Regions from separate parts of the Enterobacter sp. I4 genome, predicted to be linked through region 1. Evidence: predicted binding sites of a transcription regulator. Region 1 holds the regulator's gene; the other holds the start of a gene.
The links. Region 1 encodes LexA, which represses DNA repair genes until DNA is damaged. Its sites were predicted from a motif close to TNCTGTATGTACATACAGNA; they were not measured.
Positions count from the first base shown of each region.

Region 2: the regulator LexA is predicted to act here: its motif matches at 1,788-1,807, upstream of mutH (DNA mismatch repair endonuclease MutH).

Region 1 covers NZ_JALBUO010000001.1:138,324-141,448, reverse strand. The annotation lists gene MOQ06_RS00670 (CsbD family protein) at 1-18, opposite strand, end outside; gene dinF (MATE family efflux transporter DinF) at 138-1,475, opposite strand; gene lexA (transcriptional repressor LexA) at 1,539-2,147, opposite strand; gene MOQ06_RS00655 (diacylglycerol kinase) at 2,256-2,624, opposite strand; gene plsB (glycerol-3-phosphate 1-O-acyltransferase PlsB) at 2,779-3,125, shown strand, end outside.
Region 2 covers NZ_JALBUO010000001.1:687,648-690,772, forward strand. The annotation lists gene MOQ06_RS03255 (NADP(H)-dependent aldo-keto reductase) at 1-386, opposite strand, end outside; gene MOQ06_RS03260 (YgdI/YgdR family lipoprotein) at 518-736, opposite strand; gene mutH (DNA mismatch repair endonuclease MutH) at 865-1,557, opposite strand; gene rppH (RNA pyrophosphohydrolase) at 2,242-2,772, shown strand; gene ptsP (phosphoenolpyruvate--protein phosphotransferase) at 2,785-3,125, shown strand, end outside.

The DNA of each region.
Region 1 (3,125 bases):
GATTTCATCTTTATTCATAATCGTGTCCTCGTGTTAAGCGTCTAAGAGTATCGTCCGCTTCGTTCTTTTCTGCTGGACGTGATTATTATTGTAGTTAAGGATTCGGCAGCTGGTTTTATATTCGGAATCTTTAACCGTTACGATATATCGCTTCGGGCAGGAAACCAGGTATTGTTTCGCCAGTGGCGACGCCAGATAACAGCCAGCGAAAGGCCGCGCAGTGAGAGAAAGACCGCCAGCGCAAGCCACAGACCGTGGTTGCCGAGATACGGCAGCGTCAACAGCGTCAGGCCGAACCCCGCCGCAGCGACGGCCATGCTGTTACGCATCTCCGCCCCTCGCGTCGCACCGATAAACATGCCGTCCAGCAGATAGCACCACACGCCCACCACCGGTAAAACCACCTGCCAGAGGATATAGCGATCTGCCAGCTCGCGCAGCGTGGGCAACGAGGTGAGTAGCGCGACAATATGCCCGCCAAAGCAGGCGTAAACCAGCGCAAAAATCAGTGCCACCAGGCCCGCCTGCCGGCAGGCTGCACGCCATACTTCGCGCAGCTGGCCGCTTTCACGCGCGCCATAGGCCTGACCTGAGTGCGCTTCTACGGCGTAAGCAAAGCCATCCAGCGCGTATGCGGTAAAGGTCAGGAGCGTCATCAGAACGGCGTTGACCGCAACTATTTCTGGCCCAAGGCGCGCGCCAAAAACCGTCAGTGCGCCAAAGCACAGCTGCAACAGGAGCGAACGCAGCATGATGTCGCGATTGAGCGCCAGCAGCTTACGCATATTGCCGCGCCAGGCCGTTTTCAGCAGCGCAAGCGTAATACCGCGCATCGCCAGCACGCGCCAGACCATCCACAAACCGATAAGCAGCGTGCCGTATTCGGCGATTGCCGTGGCCAGCGCCGCGCCGCGGACGTTCATGTGCAGCCCCATTACCAGCCAGAGATCGAGGACAATATTGAGAAGGTTACCCACCACCAGCAGGATCACCGGCGCGCGGGCATACTGCACGCCCAGCAGCCAGCCCAGCAGGACCAGGTTTGCCAGTGAAGCAGGCGCGCTCAGCCAGCGAATTTCAAGGAACCGCCGGGCCTGCTCCAGTACAGCATCACTGCCGCCCACAATATGAAGCGCCAGATCGATAAGCGGCGTACGCAACAGAACGATTAACGCGCCGGCACCAAAAGCCAGGATAAGCGGCTGAACCAGCGCGCGAGCAAGACGCAGGGGATCTTTTGCACCGTACGCCTGGGCCGTCAGGCCTGTCGTACTCATGCGCAAAAAGAGCAGCAGCATAAAGAGGAAGCTGGTCGCCGTTGCGCCAATCGCGACGCCGCCCAGATAAATCGGCGAATCCAGATGCCCGATTACCGCCGTATCAACCAGCCCCAGCAGAGGAACGGTGATATTGGAAAAAATCATCGGTAGCGCAAGACGCCACAACGCCTTATCGGCAGAAGTTAGCAAGGCCATTGAAATTACCGGAATCAGAAAATAAGCCAGGCCGCAGAGGAACTGCGGCCTGTCAGGAAGAGATTACAGCCATTCGCCGTTGCGGATAACACCTACCGCCAGGCCTTCAACAGAGAAGTTCTGCTCGCGGAGATCCACTACAATGGGGGAAAACTCGCTGTTTTCTGGCAGAAGCTGTACGGTATTACCCTGTTTCTTCAGGCGCTTAACCGTCACTTCATCATCGATGCGCGCCACGACCACTTGTCCGTTACGCACGTCCTGGGTTTTGTGTACCGCCAGCAGATCGCCATCAAGAATACCGATATCTTTCATGGACATTCCGCTAACGCGCAGCAGGAAATCAGCGCTCGGCTTGAACATGCCCGGGTCAACCTGATAGTGCCCTTCGATATGCTGCTGTGCCAGCAGGGGTTCACCTGCGGCGACGCGACCCACCAGCGGAATACCGGTCTCTTCTTCCACCAGCAGACGAATACCGCGTGACGCGCCGGAAACTATCTCAATGACGCCTTTACGCGCCAGCGCCTTAAGGTGCTCTTCGGCAGCATTAGGAGAACGGAAGCCCAGACGCTGCGCGATTTCTGCACGCGTGGGTGGCATACCCGTCTGGCCGATATGATCCCGAATGAGATCAAACACCTCTTGCTGCCTGGTCGTTAACGCTTTCATTCCGCCCCCTGGGTGTATATACAGTTATGCTGTGAGTATATACAGTCAAAGGCGATTTTGGAACCAAAAACTGCACAAAAAACCAGGGACTTAATTATTCCTCGAGGCTCATCGGAAATGTGACCAAAGCAGCGTGACCCAGGTTATTACCGCAGTGATAATCGACAGCAGCACGGCGGCAGAGCCCATGTCTTTCGCACGGCCAGAAAGCTCATGGAATTCTGACCCAATACGGTCAACGACGGCCTCAATAGCGCTATTAAGAATTTCCACTATCATCACCAACAGTACGGAGCCAATTAAAAGCACGCGGGTAATCGCGTCAACATCAAGGAAACAGGCGATAATCACCGCAACAATAGCTGCGATACCCTCCTGGCGAAATGCGGCTTCATTGATCCACGCGGCACGGAAACCTTTCCAGGAATAGCCGGCGGCTTTAATGATTCGGGTTAACCCAGTGGTATTATTGGCCATTTAAAGAACCTTTCAGGAAAAAGAGCGTCTGTAACAGGGGGCACAGCGCGTTGCGCTACAGCCTCAAGTATGACGGGTAACAACAGAAATTTTGCGCGCTTTCTGTTATCCTTGCGCCGCAATTGCATTATTAACCAGAGGCTTTACATCGTTTATGTCCGGCTGGCCACGAATTTACTACAAATTACTTAATTTACCATTAAGCGTACTGGTAAAAAGTAAGTCTATTCCAGCAGAACCCGCGCTGGAATTAGGGCTCGATACGTCGCGCCCTATTATGTACGTTTTGCCTTATAACTCGAAGGCAGACCTGCTGACGCTTCGCGCTCAATGTCTGGCGCACGATTTACCCGACCCGCTTGAGCCGCTGGAAGTCGACGGCACCCTGCTGCCGCGCTACGTGTTCATTCATGGCGGGCCACGCGTGTTTACCTATTACACGCCGAAAGAAGAGTCCATCAAGCTGTTCCATGACTACCTCGATCTGCACCGCAGCAACCC
Region 2 (3,125 bases), 550 kb from region 1:
TACAGATCGAGATAGTCGGTTTGCAGGCGCTTAAGGCTGGCATCCAGCGCGTCACGGATATTCTTGCGATCGAGGATCTGGTTAGGGCGGATCCCGGCATCGTTATTGCGGGAAGGGCCGCTGACCTTGGAGGCGATAACCAGCTTTTCGCGATTGCCGCGTTTCGCCAGCCAGTTGCCAACGTACGTTTCGGTAAGGCCCTGCGTTTCCGGGCGAGGAGGAACAGGGTACATCTCCGCCACGTCAATCAGGTTAATGCCCTGGCTGACCGCGTAATCAAGTTGTGCATGGGCATCGGCTTCGCTGTTTTGTTCACCAAATGTCATCGTGCCCAGCCCCAGTTGGCTGATCTCCAGAGCGCTGTGGGGGATACGGTGATAATGCATAGCCGGTTTCCTTTAAAGATATACAGACCGCGTCAGGAACCTCCCGACAAAGGAATATAAACATGGCAGAGGGAAGGCAAAAGGGGAAGGAAAAAATCAAAAAGGCCAGCAAGGTACTGACCTTTAACGGTTTATCGTTCGATAATCTGGGATACTTCGTCGCGATTGATTTGCATTTGATTGCCTTCCCGATCGCGGTAACTCACAAGGCCGGTATCGTCGTCGACTTCGGGTTTGCCATCGGTCAGGATCATGCGGCCATCCTTGGTTGACATGACATAGTCGCTGCTACAACCCGATACCGCAAACGCTAAACCGACTGCTGAGATAATTACTGCCCATTTTTTCATCGTTCTCGTCCTCACCTGGCTCGTATCAAATCATAGTGTAGTAATAACCTGATATTACGACAGGTGAAAGGGGGGAAATCTTAAAAAGCGGGAGATTATGTTAGCCGGAGCGCATAATTGGTAAAAAACTATGTTTTCAACAGGAAATGGCGTGCCAGCAGTGCTCCGGTGAAGTTCTTTTTAAGATAGAAGCCGCGCGGCAGCGTCAGGATCGGCTCGCCACGTGCGCCAACCGCTTCAGTGAGCGCTTTGCTGTTGGCGGCCTTCGGGCGCAGTTGCAGCACCTCACCATGCCGGGCGGTGATCCGCTCCACCTGTCCCAGCACGATCATGTCCATCAGCTCCTCCCAGTCCTGGGAAAGCTGCCTCTCTTCTTCTTCGTCAGGGCTCCAGAGCAGCGGAGCGCCAACGCGACGCTCTGCCAGCGGGATCTGCCTGTCGCCCTCAACGGGTACCCACAGAACCCGCTTCAGCTTATGCCTGACGTGGCTGGTTTCCCATGTCACCCCGCTGTTACCCGTTAGCGGCGCAACGCAGACGAAGGTGGTTTCCAGCGGCCTGCCCTGGGCGTCGATGGGGATAGTTTTCAGTTCAACGCCCAGCGCCGCAAAATCTTGCTCGGGCTTACTGCCCGCGCTTGCGCCCAGCCAGCGTTCCAGCAGCACGCCGATCCAGCCCTTATCGCGCTTCAGGTCGTTAGGTATCGTCAGCCCCGCCATCACCGCCAGCTCGCCCAGCGTATAGCCAGCCAGACGCTGCGCCTGCTGGAGCAGCTGGGCTTCACTGACGGGGGCACTGGGCAATGGGGCGAGCGAATGCATGTTAACAACCTTTTTGATTAAAAAATGAGCTGATATTTTATCCCTTGTGGATAGAGTTTACCTTTTTCTGAGTAAATATTCCATGTGGATGATTTTAATAATAATTTTCAGCGCTGAAAGCGTCAGGATACGGCTAAAAAATGGGTTGTTCAATTCTGGTCACTGACAATAAACAGGATCTTACACCATGTTATCCACAGAAAAATGGGATAACTGGGAATAACCCTCACTACTGTTTCAATTTACAGCCTTGACGTGCGATGAAAATCGAATTTTCACACAAATTGTGCCTAACTTATTGGCACAATCTGTGGATAAAACCGACGCTGTTCGATCTTTCATCAGTACGGGGATCTTTGATGTGACGATCGTCACGTTAATCACCTTTTCTCCCTTTTGTATGCTATCAATATTATGAAATTAAACGGATTTTTAAAAATGGCTGGCGGAGGGGATAAGGTGGTCTGAAAGGTTGTTCATCGGTAATTCCGTACTTCTTCACAACTATATCCACAGAAAAGGTGAATAAAAATGGTCTCGATCGCCTCTATCTGTTTATAACTCCCCACAAAATTGTGAGTTATTCAATTGTTATTAGGCTGCAGGCCTGTAAGAGAGTGGTTTACCGCCTCCCTGTAGTGTGAAACAATCATTCATATATCAGATTTAGTTTGGGGTAGTCCGGTGATTGATGACGATGGCTACCGCCCAAACGTAGGAATAGTAATTTGTAATCGTCAGGGCCAGGTGATGTGGGCCCGGCGATATGGTCAGCACTCCTGGCAGTTCCCGCAAGGCGGGATCAACCCAGGAGAGTCCCCAGAACAAGCGATGTACCGGGAGCTGTTTGAAGAGGTTGGTTTAAGCCGGAAAGATGTTCGCATCCTGGCGTCGACCCGCAACTGGTTGCGTTACAAGTTACCGAAACGTTTGGTGCGTTGGGACACAAAGCCGGTTTGTATCGGCCAGAAACAGAAGTGGTTTCTTTTGCAGTTGGTGGGCAACGATTCAGATATCAATATGCAAACCAGCAGCACGCCGGAGTTCGATGGCTGGCGCTGGGTAAGCTACTGGTATCCTGTTCGTCAGGTCGTGTCATTTAAGCGCGATGTTTACCGTAGGGTGATGAAAGAGTTCGCAAGTGCTGTTATGCAGCTTCAGGAGACGCCTCCTAAGCCGCAGAGCGCACCTGCCTGGCGACGTAAAAGAGGTTAAGCTACGCAAATCATGCTCACCCGCTTGCGAGAAATAGTTGAAAAGGTTGCCAGCGCGCCTCGCCTCAACGAGGCGCTAAACATTCTGGTAACGGACATCTGTCTTGCGATGGAAACCGAGGTCTGTTCGGTCTATCTGGCCGACCATGACCGACGGTGCTACTACCTGATGGCGACCCGGGGATTAAAAAAACCGCGGGGCCGCACCGTCACGCTTGCGTTTGATGAAGGTATTGTTGGGCTGGTCGGGCGACTGGCCGAGCCAATCAACCTTGCTGACGCGCAAAAACACCCCAGCTTTAAATATATCCCCTCCGTAAAAGAAGAGCGCTTCCGCGCTTTCCTCGGGGTGCC